Regions from separate parts of the Bacillus sp. LR_5 genome, predicted to be linked through region 1. Evidence: riboswitches for the same ligand, from Rfam matches in the RefSeq annotation. Region 1 holds a riboswitch; each other region holds the start of a gene.
The links. Region 1 has a riboswitch for cyclic di-AMP ahead of ktrA (potassium uptake protein KtrA). Riboswitches for the same ligand answer to the same signal wherever they lie in the genome.
Positions count from the first base shown of each region.

Region 2: linked by a shared signal. The riboswitch ahead of RAC86_RS10340 (dicarboxylate/amino acid:cation symporter) and the one ahead of ktrA (potassium uptake protein KtrA) in region 1 are both predicted to bind cyclic di-AMP.
Region 3: linked by a shared signal. The riboswitch ahead of ktrA (potassium uptake protein KtrA) and the one ahead of ktrA (potassium uptake protein KtrA) in region 1 are both predicted to bind cyclic di-AMP.

Region 1 is NZ_JAVAXX010000126.1:3,826-11,510, forward strand. Features, by position in the region: gene RAC86_RS21695 (MFS transporter) at 1-1,087, shown strand, start outside; gene lytG (exo-glucosaminidase LytG) at 1,248-2,096, shown strand; gene RAC86_RS21705 (YiaA/YiaB family inner membrane protein) at 2,205-2,468, shown strand; gene ktrB (Ktr system potassium transporter KtrB) at 2,504-3,841, opposite strand; gene ktrA (potassium uptake protein KtrA) at 3,848-4,516, opposite strand; cyclic di-AMP (ydaO/yuaA leader) riboswitch at 4,589-4,737, opposite strand; gene bslA (biofilm surface layer hydrophobin BslA) at 4,882-5,427, opposite strand; gene gbsR (transcriptional regulator GbsR) at 5,624-6,166, opposite strand; gene betB (betaine-aldehyde dehydrogenase) at 6,365-7,685, shown strand, end outside.
Region 2 is NZ_JAVAXX010000035.1:4,899-12,583, reverse strand. Features, by position in the region: gene dctR (two-component system response regulator DctR) at 1-236, shown strand, start outside; gene dctP (C4-dicarboxylate transporter DctP) at 357-1,622, shown strand; gene RAC86_RS10345 (AI-2E family transporter) at 1,772-2,824, shown strand; cyclic di-AMP (ydaO/yuaA leader) riboswitch at 2,873-3,003, shown strand; gene RAC86_RS10340 (dicarboxylate/amino acid:cation symporter) at 3,077-4,315, shown strand; gene RAC86_RS10335 (ABC transporter ATP-binding protein) at 4,407-5,333, shown strand; gene RAC86_RS10330 (ABC transporter permease) at 5,326-6,093, shown strand; gene RAC86_RS10325 (hypothetical protein) at 6,188-6,523, shown strand; gene RAC86_RS10320 (acyl-CoA dehydrogenase family protein) at 6,653-7,685, shown strand, end outside.
Region 3 is NZ_JAVAXX010000169.1:2,468-10,152, forward strand. Features, by position in the region: gene floT (flotillin lipid rafts scaffold protein FloT) at 1-256, opposite strand, end outside; gene RAC86_RS25215 (NfeD family protein) at 277-801, opposite strand; gene RAC86_RS25220 (DinB family protein) at 970-1,458, shown strand; gene RAC86_RS25225 (MOSC domain-containing protein) at 1,464-2,045, opposite strand; gene gbsB (choline dehydrogenase) at 2,130-3,338, opposite strand; gene betB (betaine-aldehyde dehydrogenase) at 3,354-4,826, opposite strand; gene gbsR (transcriptional regulator GbsR) at 5,025-5,567, shown strand; gene bslA (biofilm surface layer hydrophobin BslA) at 5,773-6,318, shown strand; cyclic di-AMP (ydaO/yuaA leader) riboswitch at 6,465-6,613, shown strand; gene ktrA (potassium uptake protein KtrA) at 6,686-7,354, shown strand; gene ktrB (Ktr system potassium transporter KtrB) at 7,361-7,685, shown strand, end outside.

The sequences.
Region 1 (7,685 bases):
CCTCGGAACCATTGCAACAAGCTGCGGGCATTGGAGATGGCTGTTTTTCATCTTTGGCACCTTGTCCCTGATCGGTGTCGCGGTGAGCTATTTCTTTCTTCATGACGAGCATCACGGGGCGTCGGATCAAGAACAGCTGCTTGATCGTGTGGGAATTCTTTTATCTGTTTTCCTTGCCGCAGCCTCAGCGGTTTCATTCATTTTTCTGCAAAAATGGGGGCTGTCATCGGGTTATGTATGGATTGGTTTCGGGGTGACGTTATGTTTGCTCATTGGTCTATTGATTGTGGAATATAAAGTGAAAAACCCCTTCATATCTATTAAACTGATGCTGCTGCCAAAACCTGTGCTTGGCTTATTGATCATAGCTGCAGGGACGATAACGGTAGCTGTCAGCCTGTCTGCTTTTCAAGGCTTGCTCCGTCAAATGTATGATATTTCTCAGGAGCATCTCATTTTTTTAAACTTGACTCTTTTAATCGGAGTGGCGATCGCGGCCATTTTGAGCGCTCTGTTATATGATAAAGTCGGACCAGGGATGCTCGGTATTATCGGCGGACTCATTCTCGTTTTTGTGAATTTTCAATGGTTGCATATACAGGATCGATCATCTCTTTATATGTTCGCGGCACTGTTTATCATGCTTGCAGCGGGAACAGGCCTGACAGTCGCCGCAGGGCTGATGGGAGCTGCCATGGGAGGCCCGCTGCCTGATTTGGTCAAGAGAATGACAGCTGTTCAGTTTTTAAGATTGTTTGTCTATATGGGAGTTCCCATTCTCATCGGCTTTTTCACGAAAAAAGATGCTGCCAGACAAAGCGGTTCGGTACAGGATTCTATGATGACTGCTTATCATGATCTTTTCTTCATTTCTTTTATCCTTAGCGTGCTGCTCGTCTGCCTGTCATTTTGTATGAATGCCACTGGAATGGGGCACAAGCTGGCACATAAACCACATGATAAAGCGAAAACAGCTCCGGAAAAACCGGCCGTCTCAGCACAAGGTTTGTCGAAGGCAACTGTCAAATCATATAAAGTAATAAATGATACGGAATATCGGAATGCACTCAGAAATTTACAAAAATAGAAACATGGTAAAAACCTTTTCATTGAGCGAAAAGGTTTTTATTTTGCAATCTTTTCCCAACTTTATCCCTAAAGAATTGAAAAATATTAGAAGTGCAAGTAAAATTCTAAAAGGTAGATTCTTTTACATTCGTAATCTTTTAATTCGAAGGAAGGTTTTCATGGCCCGTAAAAAACTTAAAAAACGTAAACTCTTGATTTCACTATTTTTCCTTGTATCGATTCCGCTAGCTCTGTTTGTTTTAGCGACAACTTTATCAAAACCGATTGAAATATCCAAAGAAACTGAAGAAATCGATGAACAGCAAGTATTTATAGACAGTCTGTCCGGACATGCCCAAATTTTGTATGAAAAATACCATGTTCTCCCCAGCATCACAATTGCTCAGGCCATTCTCGAATCGGACTGGGGGAACAGTGAACTGGCTGCTAAGGCCAACAACCTTTTTGGCGTAAAAGGGAATTATAAAGGCCATCATGTCACGATGGAAACGGACGAAGTTGAAAAAGGGAAAAGAAAAACCATTCGCGCGAAGTTTCGAAAATACAGCACGTTTTTTGAATCTATGGATGATCACGCCCAATTGTTCGTCCGTGGCACATCGTGGAATAAAAAGAAGTATAAACCGGTGCTTGAGGCAGGGAATTATAAGGAAGCGGCAACCGCCCTGCAAACATCAGGATATGCTACAGACCCTGACTACGCTGACAAAATCAGTGCTATTGTGGAAAAATACGATTTAGATGAGTACGATGAGGTAAATCCATCCCTCAAATCTGTGGATTTAAACGCCTCTATTAAAGACAGTGCCGTTCAAGACGTATGGTCCAAGCCTTCTACTGATGATCGGTCCATAAGGCTTACCTCTGCCCAATCTTACGTCGGCAAAGACATAAAGGTTGTGTCTAAAAAACAGAAAGGCCAGTCTGTATGGTACCAATTCCAAATCAATGATAAACTTATTGGCTGGATTGATGATTCAGCTGTTGAAATAAAGGAGGCAACCTAAGCCCTTTTTACTGGTATTTTTAATTCTTTGTTCCATTCCGGGGAATTTGAGGTATAATATTCCACGGAAGTTATCACTTTTTAACTATGCTTTCGGGAGGGAACAAAGGTGCAGAAATATAGACGCAGAAACACGGTTGCCTTTACAGTATTAGCTTATTTTACTTTTTTTGCGGGAGTATTTTTGTTTAGTATCGGACTCTATAATGCTGATAATCTGGAACTCAATGAAAAAGGTTATTACATCGCTGTTATGATACTTGTAGCAGTTGGTGCGATTCTTACACAAAAAGTAACCCGTGATAACGCGGAAGATAACGAAATCATCGCGGAACAGGAAAAAAGACAAAATCAATCTCATATCGAATCATAAAAAAATCCGGCGACTGCACGCCGGATTTTTTGATATCACCCTGTAAACACTTCGCCGTCAGGGTAACGGATATTTGATTGCTCTGTTTTTGCGAATGAAAACACGAACGTTAAAGGACCAATTCTTCCGATAAACATGATGACAATAATGATACACTTGCCAGCTGTTGTCAGTTCAGGAGTAAGCCCCATCGTAAGGCCGACAGTTCCGAATGCGGAAAAGGTTTCAAACACAATTTGAAGAAATGGCGCTTGTTCTGTGATCGTCAGGGCGAAAATCCCTAAAAACACGATGAACAAACTGGTGACACTCACAGCTAAAGCTTTAATGATAATCGGATATTTGATGGAACGGCGGAAAATAACCGTTTCTTTTTTACCTCTCAAGTAAGCAATAACAGATGTTAAAATCACGATGAACGTAGTCAGCTTAATGCCGCTCGCCGTTGATGCGCTTCCTGCTCCGATAAACATCAATAATAAAGTAAATACAATTGTTCCTTCTCTCATGCTTCCAAAATCTAGAGAATTGAAGCCTGCGGTTCTCGGCGTCACTGCCTGAAAATAGGACGCCCACAGTTTATCGACTATATGCAGGTGGCCGAGCGTGCCGGGGTTGCTGTATTCTAAAATAAAGACCGTAAGCATAGCAATCGCATTCAACATCAGCGTTCCTGTAAGCATGAGCTTTGTATGTAAAGAAAAAGCTTTAAAACGCCGATTTTTCATCACATCAAACAGAACCGTAAATCCGATCCCTCCTGTAATAAATAAGAAAGTAATCACGAGGTTCACTGTAGGATCGCCAACGTAGCTCATCAAATTATCAGGCCACAGCGAAAACCCGGCATTGTTAAAAGCAGAAATTGCGTGAAACAAACTTGCAAACAAGCCGGATGACCAGCCGTACTGAGGTACAAGCCGGATGGATAAAATGAGTGCTGCTATCAATTCAATACTGATCGAAAACATAAACAGGACTTTGACAAGGCCAATGACACCGCCGATTGTCGGCTGGTTTAAGGCTTCCTGGACGAGCATTCGTTCTTTTAAGCCGATTTTTTTTCCTAATATCATGACGATCAAGACCGCAAATGTCATAAATCCAAGCCCGCCAATCTGAATCAGCCCCATAATAACTGTTTGCCCGAATACCGTAAATTGAGTACCGGTATCGACAACAGCAAGCCCTGTAACAGTTGTAGCGGAAGCCGCAGTAAAAAGGGCATCTATCCATGACAATGGCTTCGTAGTGGAAATCGGAAGCATTAATAGGACAGCCCCGATGATAATGGTAAGGAAAAAACCAATGGCAAGCACTTGAGGCGGTGTAAACCGAACCCATTTGATCACTTTATCCCTTTGAAGTGTCACTTTTGTCTACATCCCTTCGTTTTCAAAACGTTTAATATCCTTTTTGTGGCCCATGATCACCAGGCAATCTTGCTCGTGAATGATGTCTTCAGGCGCGGGGGAAAGACAGATATCTCCATGATGTTTGATGGCCAGGATCGTGCAGCCGTACTTTGCTCTTACATTCAGGTCAATAATCGATTTTGAATCAAGCTTGCGCGTAGCCAACAGCTCGACAATACTGTATTCATCAGATAGATCAATGTAATTCAAAACATTTTCGTCTGAAAGGCTTTGTGCGATTTTAACTCCCATATCTTTTTCAGGATGAATAATCCGGTCAGCGCCGATTTTTTCAAGCACCTTGTGATGATAATAGTTTTGAGCCTTCACCCAAATATTTGGAATATCAAGCTCCTTTAATAATAGGGTGGTCAGCGTACTCGCTTGAATATTTGCTCCGATGGCAACAATCACATATTCAAAATTGCGTATTCCTAATGAAAGCAATTCGTTTTCTTCGGTGGCGTTGGCAATTACCGCATGAGTGGCGTAAGAAGCATATGCATTGACCTTTTCTTCGTTGATATCAACCGCAAGGACCTCATGCCCCATTCTATGAAGTTCTTTACAAATGCTGCCGCCAAACCGGCCCAGCCCGATCACGGCAAATTGCTTATTTTTAATTCTTCCCAATGTTCATATCTCCCTTAGTGAATTAACGTTTTTGAAGCAAAAAAGACCATTGCAAAGAATGGTCGATAATAGACCTCCTCTCTGTATACGCCTACGAGGTTAGCTGTCGGATTAGGGATTCAGAGTACCCCCTCTTACTTAGTAAGATTCACCCCAAGGCTGTTAAAAAAACAGCCAATCGTTGGTTCCCCCGTTCGTGTTTGATTAAGCGGTAAAAGAGACTGTATGAAATTGAACACTCAAGAATTTACTCCTGTTTCTAGTGTTTGTCAATTTAAATTTTAAACCAGAAAAAAGATAACGGGAATTAGAGAAAAAGGGGAGGGTAAAACGCAAAAAAGACCGGCGTTAACCGGTCTTTTACATTAGTTGCAACCGCAAGGCTGAGTCGGAGGAGTGCTGCGCTTAGCCACGTCAATGCTGGCTTCTGCGTAAAATTTATTTCCAATGCTTAATGATTTATTCTCTGCACGGAAAGTATATGTACCTGCGGCAGGAAGTGTTTTGTTATTCAGTTTTAATTTGAATTCGCCAGCTCCTAACAAATCAAGTGCCAAAGGAACTCTTACTGTTTTCCCGTTATTGAGGATCTGTGTTGTACGCAAGGCATTTCCGTTCAATGTGTCTTTCGTGTTTGCAGTAAATCCGCTTGGCAATGTAAACTCCATAACGCCAAGGCTGAGAAGCGTGTTTGGACGGTAAGTCAATTCGATATCTGAGAAAGACCATTCCGTTTTGCTGGCGCCAGTGATTGTTGCGAACAATGAAGCTGTAGACTGTGTTCTCATAGTAGATTCAGTATGAGCTTTAGTTGATGTAGATTCAGCCGCGAAAGAAGCTGTAGGTGCAGAAACGAGTAACCCGAGACTTAATGCACTAATTGCCAAAGAAGATAATAATTTGCGTTTCATAACAAAATTCCCCCTAAAAAATGATAAATTAAACAGGCCTGCCCGCTTTTCACCTCCTCTGAAGGCCAAATACAAATTTTACCTACATAAAATTACCATCAAATATTTTGGAAGTAAATGGGGTGTTTTTCCCGTATTTTTCAAATTTGTAGTAGTTACATCAAAAAAACGCCTGGTTTCCCAGGCGTTTTCTGCTTTACTTTGTTTCGATCGGTATAAATTTAAAAATTTCTCCGGTCTGCACCGATTCAGCAAGCCGTTTCAGCCAGTCATAGTAAGCTTTAGAGCTTTCCAGCTGATCATATAACTGCAGTGCTTCATTTTTGATATCCTCATCGAGATCTTCCTTGCTTAAAACCTTTTGTAAATCAGCTTGTGCTTCCTCGATCGCTGTTACATTCACTTGAACCTCCCGCTCCCATTTAGGTGGAAAGAAATTTGTGAAAAATTTAAAGAAATCCTTCTCAGCCACAAATGTATGCTTGCGGATGCCCCGGTGAAATGTTTTTTTCACTACATTTAAGTCTTGAAGCTTTTTGACGCCAGTGCTCATGCTTGGTTTGCTCATTTGCAACTCCTCACGCATTTCGTCAAGCGTCATCTCATCCCTCATATACATCGTCCCATATAAAATCCCGACACTGCGGGTAATTCCGTAAAGATCCATCGTTTCAGCAATGGAGTCAATAACAAGATCCCGAGCCTGTTCTATAGCTGCAAATTCTGGATTTTCATCCATACTGACCCTCTTTTCCTTTAGAAAATTAAATTCGTTAAGTTATTTCTTTATGTTCTTTATCTTAACGAAACATGAGGAAAAGTCAAAAAGAAAAATCAAAATGGGACTTTGACAGTTTAAAAACCATATGTTAGATTAAGGTTGTTAAAAACATTAAATTTTTATTTAACAAACTTTATTTACGTCAAGGAGGCTTATATGAGTCAAACATTATTCATTGACGGAGAATGGATCAGTGCCGAAAAAGAACAGATCCGCAGTATTATCAACCCATTTAATCAAGAAGAAATTGCAACTGTAAGCGAGGGAGGGCGAGAGGACGCCATCAAAGCAATCGCAGCCGCACGCAGAGCATTTGACAAAGGAGAATGGTCTTCGCTATCCGGGCTTGAACGCGGAAAAATTGTTCTGAAAATTGCGGAATTAATCAGACGCGACCTTGAGGAGCTGGCTGAGCTTGAATCTCTTGATACAGGAAAAACACTCGAAGAAAGCAAGGCCGATATGGACGATATCGCCAATGTTTTTCAATATTACGCCGGCTTGGCAGACAAAGATGGCGGAGAGATCATTTCATCTCCGATTCCTGATTCAGAAAGCAAAATTATTAGGGAGCCAATCGGGGTTTGCGGCCAGATCACTCCATGGAATTATCCGCTCCTTCAAGCGAGCTGGAAAATCGCCCCTGCACTGGCCGCAGGAAACACAATCGTCATGAAGCCGAGTGAGATTACGCCGCTGACGACAATCAAAGTCTTTAAGCTGATGGAAGAAGCCGGTGTTCCAAAAGGTGTCGCGAATCTTGTCCTTGGACCGGGAGCCACAGTAGGCGATGAACTTGCCGTAAACAAAGACGTCGATTTGATTTCGTTTACGGGCGGAATTGAAACAGGCAAAAGCATCATGCGGGCGGCAAGCGGAAACGTCAAAAAGATCGCGCTTGAATTGGGCGGGAAAAATCCAAATATTGTTTTCAAGGACGCGGATTTAGAAGTTGCGGTTGATCAGGCCTTAAACGCTGTATTTTTCCACGCCGGCCAAGTATGCTCTGCAGGTTCCCGCTTGCTTGTTGAGGATGCCATTCATGATCAATTTTTGGCGGAGCTGGTCAAACGGGCAAAACGCATAAAACTCGGAAACGGTTTTCATGCTGAGACAGAAAGCGGTCCGCTTATTTCGGCGGAGCACAGGGCAAAGGTAGAAAAATATGTAGAGATCGGAATAGAGGAAGGCGCGAAGCTGGAGACAGGAGGCAAACGCCCGGAAGATCCTGAGCTTCAAAACGGCTTTTTCTATGAACCTACTATTTTCTCAAACTGTAATTCTGACATGAGAATCGTTCAGGAAGAGGTTTTCGGTCCTGTATTGACAGTCGAAACCTTCAGCTCTGAAGAAGAGGTAATCGAGCTTGCGAATGATACCATCTATGGCTTGGCTGGAGCGGTATGGTCAAAAGACATTGAAAAGTGCGAACGGGTAGCTGCCCGCTTGAGAATGGGAACCGTTTGGATCAACGATT
Region 2 (7,685 bases), on a different contig from region 1:
AGGCCGTACAGGATTTGCCGAAAGGGCTGAATCATTTCACGATGAATGAAGTTACTGCTTTTTTGAAACAGCAAACTGCATCTCTTTCTGCGGAAGAGGTCGCCAAGGCGCTCGGCATCGCCAGAGTGACAGCTAGACGATACCTTGATTATCTTGAAAAAACCGGAACCATTAAATTGGACGTTCAATACGGCGGAGTCGGCAGGCCCGTCAACCGCTACGTGTTTAAAGGATAAATCTGAGACCAAAAAGACCAAAATGTCCGTTATGATCATAAACTTCCCCAGACTGTATGAAAACGCTATCATTCTAGTAAGAAAGACACAAAGGTGAATAGGACAGGGGGAATGCAGGATATGAAACTGTTTAAAAATTTAACAGTTCAGGTCATAACTGCGGTCATCATTGGGGTCATTGTCGGACTGGTCTGGCCGGATGTCGGCAAAGAAATGAAACCGCTTGGCGATACATTTATCAACGCTGTTAAAATGGTGATCGCCCCAATCATTTTCTTCACAATTGTTCTCGGGATTGCAAAAATGGGCGATATGAAGAAGGTTGGAAAAGTAGGGGGAAAAGCGTTTATTTATTTCGAGGTTGTCACTACCCTCGCACTCATTATCGGTTTATTTGTCGTCAATATCATGAAGCCGGGCGCGGGTCTTGATTACAGCAAGCTTGAAAAGGGAGATGTATCACAATACACGCAAAATGGCGGTCAGGGAATCGACTGGATTGAATTTATCACACACATTGTTCCGTCCAACATGGTTGATGCCTTCGCAAAAGGGGACATTTTGCAGGTCTTATTCTTTTCTATTCTTTTCGGAGTCGGTCTTGCAGCATTAGGTGAAAAGGGGAAAAGCGTGATTGATTTCTTCGACAAGATTTCTCACGTCTTTTTCAAAATCATCGGCTACATCATGCGTGCCGCGCCAATCGGGGCATTCGGGGCGATGGCGTATACGATCGGGCACTTCGGTCTCGATTCCATCAAGCCTCTGGCAAGCTTAATGATGTCTGTTTATATTACGATGTTCCTGTTCGTGTTTGTTGCTTTAAATCTCATCTGCAAGCTTTACGGATTCAGCCTGTGGAATTACCTGCGCTTCATTAAGGATGAGCTTCTGATCGTGCTTGGCACAAGCTCTTCAGAATCGGTGCTTCCGCGAATGATGGATAAAATGGAGCGCTACGGCTGTTCGAAATCGGTTGTCGGGCTTGTTATTCCGACGGGCTATTCATTTAACCTTGACGGCACATCCATTTATTTATCAATGGCGACGGTTTTTCTGGCACAGGTGTTTGGAGTAGACCTCAGCATCGGCCAGCAAATTACAATTATCCTCGTTCTGATGCTGACATCGAAGGGAGCAGCCGGTGTGACGGGAAGCGGATTTATCGTCCTTGCCTCAACACTGTCAGCGCTTCAGGTCATTCCGCTGGAGGGTCTTGCACTCCTGCTTGGGGTCGATCGTTTTATGAGTGAAGGAAGAGCGATTGTGAACCTGATTGGAAACGGAATCGCCACGATTATTGTTGCAAAAAGCGAAAATGAATTCGATGAAGCAAAAAGCATAGAGGCTGTTGAAGGCATGAAAAAAATGAAAACAGCAGTCTGAAAAAAAGAACGGCCCATCCATGGGGCCGTTTTTTTAATTGTTTAAGAATAATTAAGGTGAGGACAGAGACCTCAGCATTTTTTTGTTATATAATTTACAAATGGATACTATATTGAATGAAGGACGTTTGTCCTAACAGGAGTGTATAAATGGCCGCTTTAGTTAAATTTTTTCAGCACCCGGGAGTAAGGCGTTTTTCCGTCTTTGTCGTGTTAACTGGTGTGTTATACCTATTTAAGAGCATGATCAACTTAATATTGCTGACTTTCATTTTCGCATTTCTTATGGATCGTTTGGAGCTTGTCGTACGGCAGTTTTTAAGCCAGTTCTTCCGTGTGAGCCAGCGGGTGGTCATTACGTTTCTTTACATGTTGCTGGCTGTGCTGCTTACAGTCGGGGGGTTTGTATTTTATCCTGTCGTCGCGGCGCAGATTCAGCAGCTGGTAAAGCAGATTAAACATATTGCGTATCACCCGGATACCATCCCTTTCTTTGATGAGATCACCAGTGTTTTCGGAGATATTAATGTCAGTTCATATGTCAAAGAGGGTTTCAATGTGGTGTATACGTATCTGGCCGATATCAGCACATTCGGCTTGCAGATCGTAATGGCGCTCATTCTCAGCATGTTTTTCTTATTTGAGAAAAAACGGCTTTCTGAATTCATGGCGAAATTTAAAACGAGCAAACTGGCGGTCTTTTATGAGGAAATTGCTTTTTTCGGAAGCAAATTTGCAAGAACGTTCGGCAAGGTGCTTGAGGCTCAATTCATCATTGCGCTCGTCAACTGTATTCTGACGTTTATCGCGCTTTGGATTATGCATTTCCCGCAGCTGTTTGGGCTTTCTATTATGGTGTTCTTCCTTGGATTGATCCCTGTAGCAGGCGTCGTCATTTCTCTGATCCCGCTCAGTATTATCGCTTACAGCACTGGCGGCGGAATGTATGTGCTCTACATTGTGCTTGTCATATTCGCCATACATGCGATCGAAACGTATTTCTTAAATCCGAAGCTGATGTCTGCGAAAACGGAGCTGCCGATCTTTTTCACCTTCACAGTACTCATTTTCTCTGAGCACTTTTTCGGCATTTGGGGTCTAATTATCGGGATTCCGATCTTTGTGTTTCTCCTAGATATTCTTGATGTCACCAACAAGGAAGAAGGACCCAAAAGATTCCAAGAGAAAAGTAACAAAAAATAGTTTACAAAATTGGATCTTTTCTGTATAAATAAACTAAATCATACAATAGTAAGCCACACGCTTAATCCTTTTATAAGGAGTGGGGGACCCAATCTTTTGGGGTTAATTTTTCATCTGAAAAACGGACATCTCTTCGTCCGAACCCGTCAGCTAACCTCATCAGCGTGAAGAGAGAGTCCTGTGGTTTGAAGTTACAGCCAAAGCCCACGGGAGTCTCTCGCGGGCTTTTTTTCAAAAAAGGGAGGAATGCGGATGAAACTGGCTACAAAGATAATCATTGCATTGGTGCTAGGTGCGGTGACGGGGATTATTCTTAACGTAACATCACCTGAATTATTTGAAAATTTAAATAAGTTTGTATTCGGGCCGCTGGGCACTATCTTTTTAAACCTCATTAAAATGCTTGTCGTTCCGATTGTCTTTTTCTCATTGACACTCGGAGTAGCCGGGCTGGGCGATCCTAAGAAGCTTGGCAGAATCGGTGTAAAGGCGATTTCTTATTTTCTTGTCACGACAGCAGTGGCGATTACCATTGCCATCATTTTAGCTCTTGTCATCAAACCGGGAGAGTTTGGAACGTATGATACATCGTCTGCCGAATTCACTGCTGAAAAAGCGCCAAGTATTGCGGACACCCTGTTAAACATTATTCCGACCAACCCTGTGCAAGCGATGACGGAAGGAAATATGCTGCAAATTATCGCTTTTGCCATTTTTGTCGGGCTTGGGATTACAATGCTAGGAAAAAAAGCGGATATGCTTCTCAAAGTTGTTGAACAAGGAAATGAATTGATGATGTACCTGGTGAATCTTGTAATGAAGTTCGCTCCGTATGGTACATTCGGTCTGATTGCGACAGCTATCGGAAGCCAAGGGTTCAGCGCAATGAAAGCGATGGGCTTGTACATGATTGTGGTAACCCTTGCATTACTGATACATGCAGTCGTTACCTACGGATCTACGGTTGCGCTTATAGCCAGAAGAAATCCGATTACGTTCTTTAAAAATTTCTCAGAGGTAATGGTCGTTGCATTCAGTACTTCCAGCAGCAATGCGACCCTGCCGGTATCCATGGATGTGGCCCAGAAAAAATTAAAAGTGCCTGAGCCGATCAGCAGCTTCGTCCAGCCGCTCGGTGCTACAATTAATATGGACGGAACAGCCATCATGCAAGGGGTAGCCACTGTCTTCATTGCGCAGGTATTCGGGCATGATCTGACATTCACTCAGCTGCTGATGGTGATACTGACGGCAGTGTTAGCAAGTGTCGGCACCGCTGGTGTTCCTGGAGTCGGCTTGATTATGCTCGCCATGGTGCTTCAATCTGTCGGCCTGCCTGTCGAGGGAATCGGATTAATTCTTGGAATTGACCGTCTGCTTGATATGCTCCGTACAGTGGTGAACACAACAGGAGACGCGGCCTGCGCCGTCATTATTACAGAAACAGAAAAGAACAAACAGCCTGAGCAAACGCCGACTCTATCGGTTTAACCAAACATTTGGAAGCAACAAATGCTATAATACAAACAGTGCCTAATTTTTGGGCACTGTTTATTTTTTGTCGAAAAAGGAGGAAGGCTTTATGGCTGAGCCGATTTTACATATTGAAGGCCTCGATAAAAAGATTGGGTCTAAACAGATTTTAAAACAGATCAGAATGGACGTCATGGAGGGCGAAATCATCGGCCTGCTCGGTCCTAATGGTTCCGGAAAAACAACACTCATCCGTATCATCGTCGGGTTATTAAAACAAAACAGCGGAAGTGTGACAATCAGCGGATTTCAGCATGATACAGAGTTTGAAAAAGCGATGGAAGCGGTTGGAGCGATCGTCGAAAATCCTGAGTTCTATCCGTACCTGACAGGATGGGAAAACCTCAAGCACTTTGCGAATATGCACAAAAAAATAACGGATGAACGGCTTGATGAAGTAGTGGAACGTGTAGGGCTGACATCAGCGATTCATGATAAGGTGAAAACCTATTCCCTTGGCATGCGCCAGCGTCTTGGTATTGCACAAGCGATTCTTCACCGGCCGAAGCTTCTTATTTTAGATGAACCGACAAACGGTCTTGATCCCGCCGGCATGAAGGATTTTCGCGATCATATTAAGGAGCTCGCAGAAAAGGAAGGAACAGCAGTCCTGTTCGCCACTCACTTATTGCGTGAGGTTGAAGATCTGTGTGACCGTGTCATCATCATTCAAAAAGGCGAGATCAAAGCGGAAGTCAGCTTACATGGAACAGATCAAAAAACAGAAAAAGCGATCATTGAAGTGCAGCCGGAAGAAAAAGCGCTCAATTGGCTGGCAGGCAATCAATATCAAGCAGAGCGGCAAGACGGGGCGATTGTTGTTGAGGTAGCAAAAGAAAACATTCCGGAGCTGAATCGTTCACTTGTCGGACAAGACCTGAATGTCTTTTCCATTACGCCTTATACGCAATCACTTGAAGATGAATTCATAAAAGCGACAACTGTTCATCAAGAGGAGGGAGAAGAGCTTGTCTAAATTAATTTGGAATGAACATATGAAACTTTTTAATCGGAAGGTCACGTTGGTATCTCTTATCCTGATGGCGGTCTTTCAATTTTTCATGGCCTTGATCATTAAACGGATTGTCATCAGTGCCGGAACGGATGAAAACTTCATCGGCTATTTATCGTATACACCGAGTCTGAACATCCTGCTGCAGGCTTTAACGATCGTGATTGCAGCGACAATTGTTTCGATGGAATTTGATAAAAAGACGATCAAATTTTTGCTCATCCGTCCTGTTAAACGCCAAAAGGTTTTTTGGTCAAAATTAATCACAGTCGTAATGGTCAGCTTTTATTTGTATCTGGCATACTACATTTTGGCATTATTATTCGGTCTCGTCTTTTTCGGCACATCCGTGAGCGCGGAATCAAAGACATTGCTGATCAACACCTTAGCGCTGATCGGCTCAAACTGGCTTGAAGCCGTAATGATGGGATTATTCGGGCTGCTTTGTTCTTCACTGTTCCGCAACAGCGCGGTAGCAGTTGTTGTTTCTTTTGTCGTTTTATACGGAGCGAGTACACTTGTCCAGCTCATGAAGCTCTTTGAAAACAAATGGGGCAGCTTTTTGCTTTTTGCCAATACTGACTTTACGCAATACAGAAGCGGAGCAACAGCGTTGTTTTCCGGCATGACACCATTATTTTCAGCAGGGATTATCATCATACATGCCATATTCTTCATCGCCGTTGGCTGGTGGTGCTTCTGTAAACGGGATGTCCGGGTGTAAAGGCAAGGAATGACATTTTTGTGAAAAAGCTCACGTAAATCAATATCATTTGATATTTTGGTTTATACTAAAGGTACTGACGGAGGTGTCTCGATTGAGGAACTTTATTACCGCTTTACCGATTGTATTGCTGCTTGGATTCTCATTTGTGTCATTCATGTTTCAGTTTGAACATCTTGTTTATTTCAGACTCGCGCTTGGGTTGTTCTCTCTCGTGGGGCTGTACATGATATATAAAATGAAGACGGGCATCCGTTATTTTATCATCTATCTGTATGCCAGCTGGATTGTGCTTGCGGCAGTGACTGCTTTTGAAGAGCCAATTTTCTCGAGCTTTTTCTTTGGCGGCCTGGTGATGACAATGGGTTACCTGACATATATGCTGATTTATCTCGGCATGAAACAAGACCGGGATGCAAATCCTGTGTAAGCGCGCTGTTCCCTTGGGGGAACGGCGTGTTTTTCTATACCGGACAAAAGGTTAACAGTTGCGGAATAATGGCAGGAAATCTATAATACATATTAAATTTATCGGAATTAAAACTTGGGGGGCTGCCGGATGTCATTATTTATAAAAAACGATCAACAGCGGCAATGGATGGAGAAAATCGGACGGATTGCGGATGAATTTCAGCAAACAGCAGCTGAAGATGACGAACAAGGACGTTTTCCTTTAGAAAAAATACAAAAACTGCGTGATGCTGGGTATACGGCATTAACATTGCCGGCATCTCATGGAGGAGGAGGCATTTCTGTTTACGATATGCTCCTGTTTCAAGAACGGCTGGCACGGGGAGATGCTCCGGCAGCACTGAGCATCGGCTGGCATTTGAGCGTAATTGGAGAGCTTGGAGAAGGCAATAGCTGGGATAAAGACGTGTTTGCGTATATTGCAAAGGAAGTTCAAAACGGAGCCGTCATCAACAGGGCGGCGACAGAAGCGAAAACCGGAAGCCCGACAAGAGGAGGGCGTCCCGGTACAAACGCCGTCAAAAAGGATGGCAAATGGGCAGTAAACGGAAGAAAAACCTTTACGACGATGTCACAAGCACTGGATTATTTTTTAGTGACGGCATGGATTGAGGAAAAACAAACAACAGGCGTGTTTCTCGTTCATAAAGATCATCCCGGTTTGTCGATTGAAGAAACGTGGGATATGATCGCGATGCGGGCGACTGGAAGCCATGACCTTGTACTGAATGAGGTAACGCTTGATGAGGAGAAACTGGTGGAATTGCTTCAAGGACCTCGGGGAGCTAAGCCGAATGGCTGGCTGCTTCACATCCCGGCGATTTATCTTGGCATTGCTCAAGCGGCGCGAGACTATGCGGTGCAATTTGCATCTGAGTATTCTCCAAACAGTTTGAAGGGACCGATCAAGAATGTTCCGGCCGTACAGCAAAGAACAGGCGAAATGGAGCTTGAACTGCTCAATGCCAGACATTTTCTTTTCCATATCGCTCAATTATATGACGATCCGGAGCGCCGCCCTCACTTGAGAAGCGAGCTCGGTGCGGCGAAACATATCGTCACAAATGCTGCGCTGTCTATCGTCGATAAAGCGATGAGAATTGTCGGAGCCAAAAGCCTTG
Region 3 (7,685 bases), on a different contig from region 1:
CATCAAGTTTGCTCGATAATAGGCTTAGCGGCTCTGCCTGCTGGAAGACGGGAAGGACAAAGGTTCCTCCGCCGCGGACGATTTTAAGACGGTTGCCGCCTTCATCGACATGAACATTTTTATTGCCCAGATAGCTCCCCGTTACGATTAACGCTTCATCAGGCCCTGCCGTACGATACTTTGTGATAAACACGGCTATAAGTGCAATTAATAAAAAGAATACAACTCCGATGACAATTATAATCGGCATTGTCATATCACATTCCTCCTTGTGTTTTAAATAGGTTCATGCGGAGTGACCGAAAGAACTCCGTTGTTAACATCCACGATCAAAACAGCTGTTCCGTAACTGATCTGCTGATTATCAAAACTGACCGCTGACTTTGAGATGGTACCGCCTATCCCTTCAATGACCACTTCACCATACCCATCAACAGGAACAGCTGTAATCACTTTACCAACTCTTCCTCTTAGATCATCTTCTTTATAAGCCAATGATTCTTCTGCGGATGATAATGGGACCAGTACAAAGATGTGAAGCAATACCACCAGCATGATCGAAAGGATGCAAGATAAAAGCGCGATCAACAGGCTCGACATGGGCAATATGAGCTCGCCTATATATCCGCCTGCTGAAAAACATGTAAAAAATGCGAGCACCAATGTCAGATTAAGAAAAGGAATGCCTTCTGACAGCCCTGCAAATACGTCTCCGAAAAATAGAAATAACAGCGTAAGACTGCCCGCAATAATAAGCGTATAAAGATAAATCGTTTGTATAGGAACGCCAAATAACTCCAATTCCCTCATCCTTTCTTCACCAATGCATTGATGAACGGCCGCCGTTACCATTTATACGAGATACAACGTAAAAGGTTTCAAAATTTTAAGATAAATAACCCATTTTGAAGTGCTTGATAAATGATAATTGCTTATATATATGGTAATGTCATTTTAGGAGGAGATATGATGAGTATCTTTAATGAAGCCAGATTAGAAACGTGGAACGAAGTAAAAGGACTTTCTGACGAAAAGCTGAATCAAAAGCCCTCTGCTGAAGAATGGAGCATACGGGAAGTGCTTGACCATTTGAAAAAAATCGATATGGCCGCACAAAAAATGCTGAAGGAACGTGTAAAGGAAGCTCCTGTTAAAGAAGTTGAAGAAAAACCGCTTGAGGTAGCACAGGATAGAAATAATAAACGGAAAGCTCCGAGTCATCTTGAGCCTGAGCATGATTTTATTTCAGGCAGCCAAATGAAACGCGAGCTTGATGTGGTGAGAGAGCAGCTGACTGCTGCAATTGCCTCTCTGAAAGAAGAAGATTTTGAGAGAGTGCTTCCGCATCCTGTGTTTCAAGAGCTGACTGTCAGACAGTGGATCGATTTTATCGGCCACCATGAAAAACGGCATCTCAGCCAGATTAAAGAAATTAAAGAGAAGATAGAAAGGGCCTGATTTGATCAGACCCTTTCTGCTTTTGGTGGTTTGACTTTCCGCTGATAGGAATGAACTTCTATTTCATCACCTGCGTAAACAGCTCCGGGTCTCTCAACAATGCACACAATCCCTCTTATGCCCAGTGCATGACGGACAAAAGCCGGTGCCAGCTTTGACTTGTCCGGATAATAAGACTGAATGACTTCTCCCGGCTGAATACACGGATCATTTTCTCCCTCACACAGCAAAGCGGCTCCGCTTGGAAAAATGAGCCGGCTTCCTTCTTTTAATGAAGTAAGATCAGGTATGCCGCTGACTGCCACATTCGCCCCGAGCCATTCCGGCAAAATGCTCGGCACTCCCATTTTTAAAGCAATTTCATCACATTCCTCTATTGAAACAATAGAAATTTGTCTCCGGTTAAAAATTTCAGTCCCTCTTGAAAACATCGGTTCTCTGGCTCCCGCTTTTTTGGTCAGGCCAAAATGCAAGTCGCCGGGGATGCCGCCATAATCAAAATCTAGCTTGTCCATTTGCTTTGTTACGAAGCTTTCTGTATCTGCGATATATACACCTTCCGTTTTTGCGGTTATACGCTTCCACATCAGCAGCACCTTCCTTCTCTAAAATTTCCATCTATGCTTTATTATCCAAAAAAATCCCGCTCTGTAAAGGAGCGGGACATGTAGTTATACCGTTTTAGGTGTAAGGTTAAAGCAGCGCTTGTAGATCCAATTGTATGCTTTTTCATTTAAATCTCTAGGGTTTCCGAAGGTTTGCGGATCTTTCATCGCTTCTTTTGACAAACGTTCGATCATATCAGGTGATACTCCCTGCTCTTCTAAAGTCGGTACTTCTAAGTCTTCGACCAGGTCATACATCCAATTGACAGATGCTTTCGCAGCTTCTTCTGTTGTCATATTGCTTGTATCAATACCGAACGCTTTCGCAATACGTGCAAATTTCTCAGGGTAGCCCTTCCAGTTGTACTCCATGACAGGTCCCATCATCGCAGCCACACATTGACCGTGAGCGACTGGGATAATACCGCCAAGCGTTTGGCTCATCGCATGAGCCGCGCCCGCTGATTCACTGCCGTAAGAAAGACCTGCAAGCATCGCAGCCTGCGCCATTCCGTATCTTGCTTCCAGATCCTCTCCGTCAGCAAATGCTCTTTTAATGTAATGAGCGGCATATTCAATCGCCATCAAGGCAACTGCATCCGTGATTGGCTGCGCAAATTTCATTGTATAGCACTCAATGGCATGAGCAAGCGCATCAATTCCCGTCATGGCTGTTACATGCGGAGGCATTGAAACATGAAGCTCCGGATCAATGATGGTCAGGTGCGCTGCGATCAGCGGACCGCCCGTGTTGAATTTGAATTCTCTATCTTCATCTGTGATAACCGCCCATTGGGTTACTTCTGATCCTGTTCCAGCCGTTGTCGGAATTGTCGTCAGCGGAGGAATACGGTTTTCCAGCGGTTTTTTTCCATCTGCCGCTTCATAATCCAGCACGCTTCCTTCGTGAGTGGCTTCTACTCCGATTGCTTTTGCAGTATCCATGGAGCTTCCGCCTCCGACTGCCACCAAACCATTACAGTTCTCTTTTTTGTACAGCTCAGACCCTTCATTCACCAGACGGACAGGCGGGTTTGGCTCTACTTTATTAAAGAGCACCACTTCAATGCCTGCTTCTTTAAGTGATTCGATAACAGGATCTACGACGCCGGCTTTATAAATTCCAGGGTCTGTGACAAGGAGTGCTTTTGAAACGCCAAGCGCAGCTACTTCTTCACCCGTATTCTTGACTGCTCCGATTCCGTGCTTAATCACAGTCGGAATTTCAAATGTATGGAATTTGTGCATGCTTTCTATTTTCATATTTAATGTCATCATTAACTCCCCCTCTTATGAATTGAACCAATTAACCGCTGCCGGTTTTGTATTGCGATACACATGTTTGACTTCTGTGTATTCTTCAAGACCTATTTTTCCAAGCTCGCGTCCGAACCCGGATTGCTTATAGCCGCCCCATGGCGCCTGTGCAAAGTACGGATGGAAATCGTTAATCCAAACTGTCCCCATTCTCAAGCGGGCTGCTACGCGTTCGCACTTTTCAATATCTTTTGACCATACCGCTCCGGCCAAGCCATAGATGGTATCATTCGCAAGCGCGATAACCTCTTCTTCCGAGCTGAAGGTTTCGACTGTCAATACAGGACCGAAAACCTCTTCTTGAACGATTCTCATGTCAGATTTACAGTTTGAGAAAATAGTAGGTTCATAGAAAAAGCCTTTTTGAAGCGCATGGTCTTCCGGACGCTTGCCTCCTGTCTCCAGTTTCGCACCTTCTTCTATTCCGATCTCTACATATTTTTCTACTTTTGCCCTGTGCTCTGCCGAAATAAGCGGGCCGCTTTCTGTATCTGCGTGAAAACCATTTCCGAGTTTTATGCGTTTTGCCCGTTTGACAAGCTCTGCTAAAAATTGATCGTGAATGGCATCTTCAACAAGCAAGCGGGAACCAGCTGAGCATACTTGGCCGGCGTGGAAAAATACAGCGTTTAATGCCTGATCGACCGCAACCTCTAGATCTGCGTCCTTGAAAACGATATTTGGATTTTTTCCGCCAAGTTCAAGTGCGATTTTTTTGACGTTTCCGCTTGCTGCCCGCATGATTTTTTTGCCTGTTTCGATTCCACCCGTAAACGAAATCAAATCGACGTCTTTGTTTACGGCAAGCTCGTCGCCCACTGTGGCTCCCGGTCCAAGAACAAGATTTGCGACACCTTTTGGAACACCGGCTTCTTCCATCAGCTTAAAGACTTTGATTGTCGTCAGCGGCGTGATCTCACTTGGTTTCATGACGATAGTATTTCCTGCAGCCAGTGCGGGTGCGATTTTCCAGCTCGCTTGCAGGAGCGGATAATTCCACGGCGTAATCTGGCCGCAAACCCCGATTGGCTCTCTGATGATTTTGCTTTCTGAATCAGGGATCGGAGATGAAATGATCTCTCCGCCATCTTTATCTGCCAATCCGGCGTAATATTGAAAAACATTGGCGATATCGTCCATATCCGCCTTGCTTTCTTCGAGTGTTTTTCCAGTATCAAGCGATTCAAGCTCAGCCAGTTCATCAAGGTCGCGCCTGATTAATTCCGCAATTTTCAGAACAATCTTCCCGCGTTCAAGCCCCGATAGAGATGACCATTCTCCTTTGTCAAATGCTCTTCGCGCGGCTGCGATTGCCTTGATGGCGTCCTCTCGACCTCCTTCGCTTACGGTTGCAATTTCTTCTTGATTAAATGGGTTGATAATGCTGCGGATCTGCTCTTTTTCGGCACTGATCCATTCTCCGTCAATATATAATGTTTGACTCATATAAGCCTCCTTGACGTAAATAAAGTTTGTTAAATAAAAATTTAACGTTTTTAACAACCTTAATCTAACATACGAATTTTAAACTGTCAAAGCCCCATTTTGATTTTTCTTTTTGACATTTCTTTATGTTTCGTTAAGATAAAGAACATAAAGAAATAACTTAACGAATTTAATTTTCTAAAGGAAAAGAGGGTCAGTATGGATGAAAATCCAGAATTTGCAGCTATAGAACAGGCTCGGGATCTTGTTATCGACTCCATTGCTGAAACGATGGATCTTTACGGAATTACCCGCAGTGTCGGGATTCTATATGGGACGATGTATATGAGGGATGAGATGACGCTTGACGAAATGCGTGAGGAATTGCAAATGAGCAAGCCAAGCATGAGCACAGGCGTCAAAAAGCTTCAGGACTTAAATGTAGTGAAAAAAACATTTCACCGGGGCATCCGCAAGCATACATTTGTAGCTGAAAAAGATTTCTTCAAATTTTTCACAAATTTCTTTCCGCCCAAATGGGAACGGGAAGTTCAGGTAAATGTAGCAGCAATTGAAGAAGCTCAGGCTGATTTACAAGAGGTTTTAAACAAAGACAGTCTCAGTGAGGACATCAAAAATGAAGCACTGCAGTTATACGAGCAGCTGGAAAGCTCTAAAGCTTATTATGATTGGCTGAAACGGCTTGCTGAATCGGTGCAAAGCGGGGAAATTTTTAAATTTATACCGATTGAAACAAAGTAAAACAGAAACGCCTGGGAAACCGGGCGTTTTTTTGTTCTTTTATATGTAATTACTACAAATTTGAAAAATACGGGAAAAACACCCCATTTACTTCCAAAATGTTTGATGGTAATTTTATGTAGGTAAAATTTGTATTTGGCCGTTCAGAGGAGGTGAAAAGCGGGCAGGCCTGTATATTTTATAACTTTTTAGGGGGAATTTTATTATGAAACGCAAATTATTATCTTCTTTGGCAATCAGTGCATTAAGTCTCGGTTTACTCGTTTCAGCACCTTCAGCTTCTTTCGCGGCTGAATCTAAATCAACTTCCGCTCATACTGAGTCTACTATGAAAACACAGTCAACAGCTTCATTGTTCGCAACAATTACAGGGGCCAGCAAAACTGAATGGTCTTTCTCAGATATCGAATTGACGTATCGTCCAAACACGCTTCTCAGCCTTGGCGTTATGGAATTTACATTGCCAAGCGGATTTACTGCAAATACGAAAGACACAATGAACGGACGTGCGTTGCGTGAAACACAGATCCTCAATAACGGGAAAACAGTAAGAATCCCTCTGGCACTTGATTTGTTAGGAGCTGGCGAGTTCAAATTAAAACTGAATAACAAAACACTTCCTGCCGCAGGTACATATACTTTCCGTGCGGAGAATAAATCATTGAGCATCGGAAATAAATTTTACGCAGAAGCCAGCATTGACGTGGCTAAGCGCAGCACTCCTCCGACTCAGCCATGCGGCTGCAACTAATCTAAAAGACCGGTTAACGCCGGTCTTTTTTACGTTTTTGACCTCCCCCTTTTTCCTCTTTTTCCAGTTATCTTTTTCTAGTTTAAAATTTAAATTGACAAACTCTAGAAACAGGAGTAAATTCTTGAGTGTTCAATTTCATACAGTCTCTTTTACCGCTTAATCAAATACGAACGGGGGAACCAACGATTGGCTGTTTTTTTAACAGCCTTGGGGTGAATCTTACTAAGTAAGAGGGGGTACTCTGAATCCCTAATCCGACAGCTAACCTCGTAGGCGTTTACAGAGAGGAGGTCTATTAGCGGCCATTCTTCGAAATGGTCTTTTTTGCTTCAAAACGTTAATTTCACTAAGGGAGTTATGAACATTGGGAAGAATAAAAAATAAGCAATTTGCCGTGATCGGACTGGGCAGGTTTGGTGGAAGCATTTGCAAAGAGCTTCACAGAATGGGCCATGAGGTCCTTGCGATTGATATCAACGAAGAAAAGGTAAATGCATACGCTTCTTACGCAACTCATGCGGTGATCGCCAACGCCACCGAAGAAAACGAATTGCTATCGTTAGGAATACGCAATTTTGAATATGTGATCGTTGCAATCGGAGCGAATATTCAAGCGAGTACCCTGACCACCCTATTATTAAAGGAGTTTAACATTCCACATATTTGGGTGAAGGCTCAAAACCATTATCATCATAAGGTGCTTGAAAAAATCGGCGCTGACCGCATTATTCATCCTGAAAAGGATATGGGCGTCAAGATCGCACAAAGCCTTTCTGATGAGAACGTTTTGAATTACATTGATTTATCTGATGATTACAGTATTGTCGAGCTGCTGGCAACACACAAGCTTGATTCAAAATCGATTATTGATCTGAATGTAAGAGCGAAGTACGGCTGCACGATCCTGGCCATTAAACATCATGGAGATATCCGTCTTTCTCCCGCACCTGAAGACATCATACACGAACAGGATTGCCTGGTGATCATGGGGCACAAAAAGGATATTAAACGTTTTGAAAACGAAGGGATGTAGACATAGGTGACACTTCAAAAGGATAAAGTGATCAAATGGGTTCGTTTTACACCGCCTCAAGTGCTTGCAATTGGTTTTTTTCTTACCATTATCATCGGGGCTGTGCTGTTAAAGCTTCCGATTTCTACAATGAAGCCATTGTCATGGATAGATGCCCTTTTTACTGCAGCTTCGGCTACAACCGTTACAGGGCTTGCAGTTGTCGATACCGGTACAGAATTTACACTTTTCGGGCAAACTGTCATCATGGGGCTGATTCAGATCGGCGGGCTTGGATTTATGACTTTTGCTGTTTTGATCGTCATGATATTAGGGAAAAAAATCGGATTAA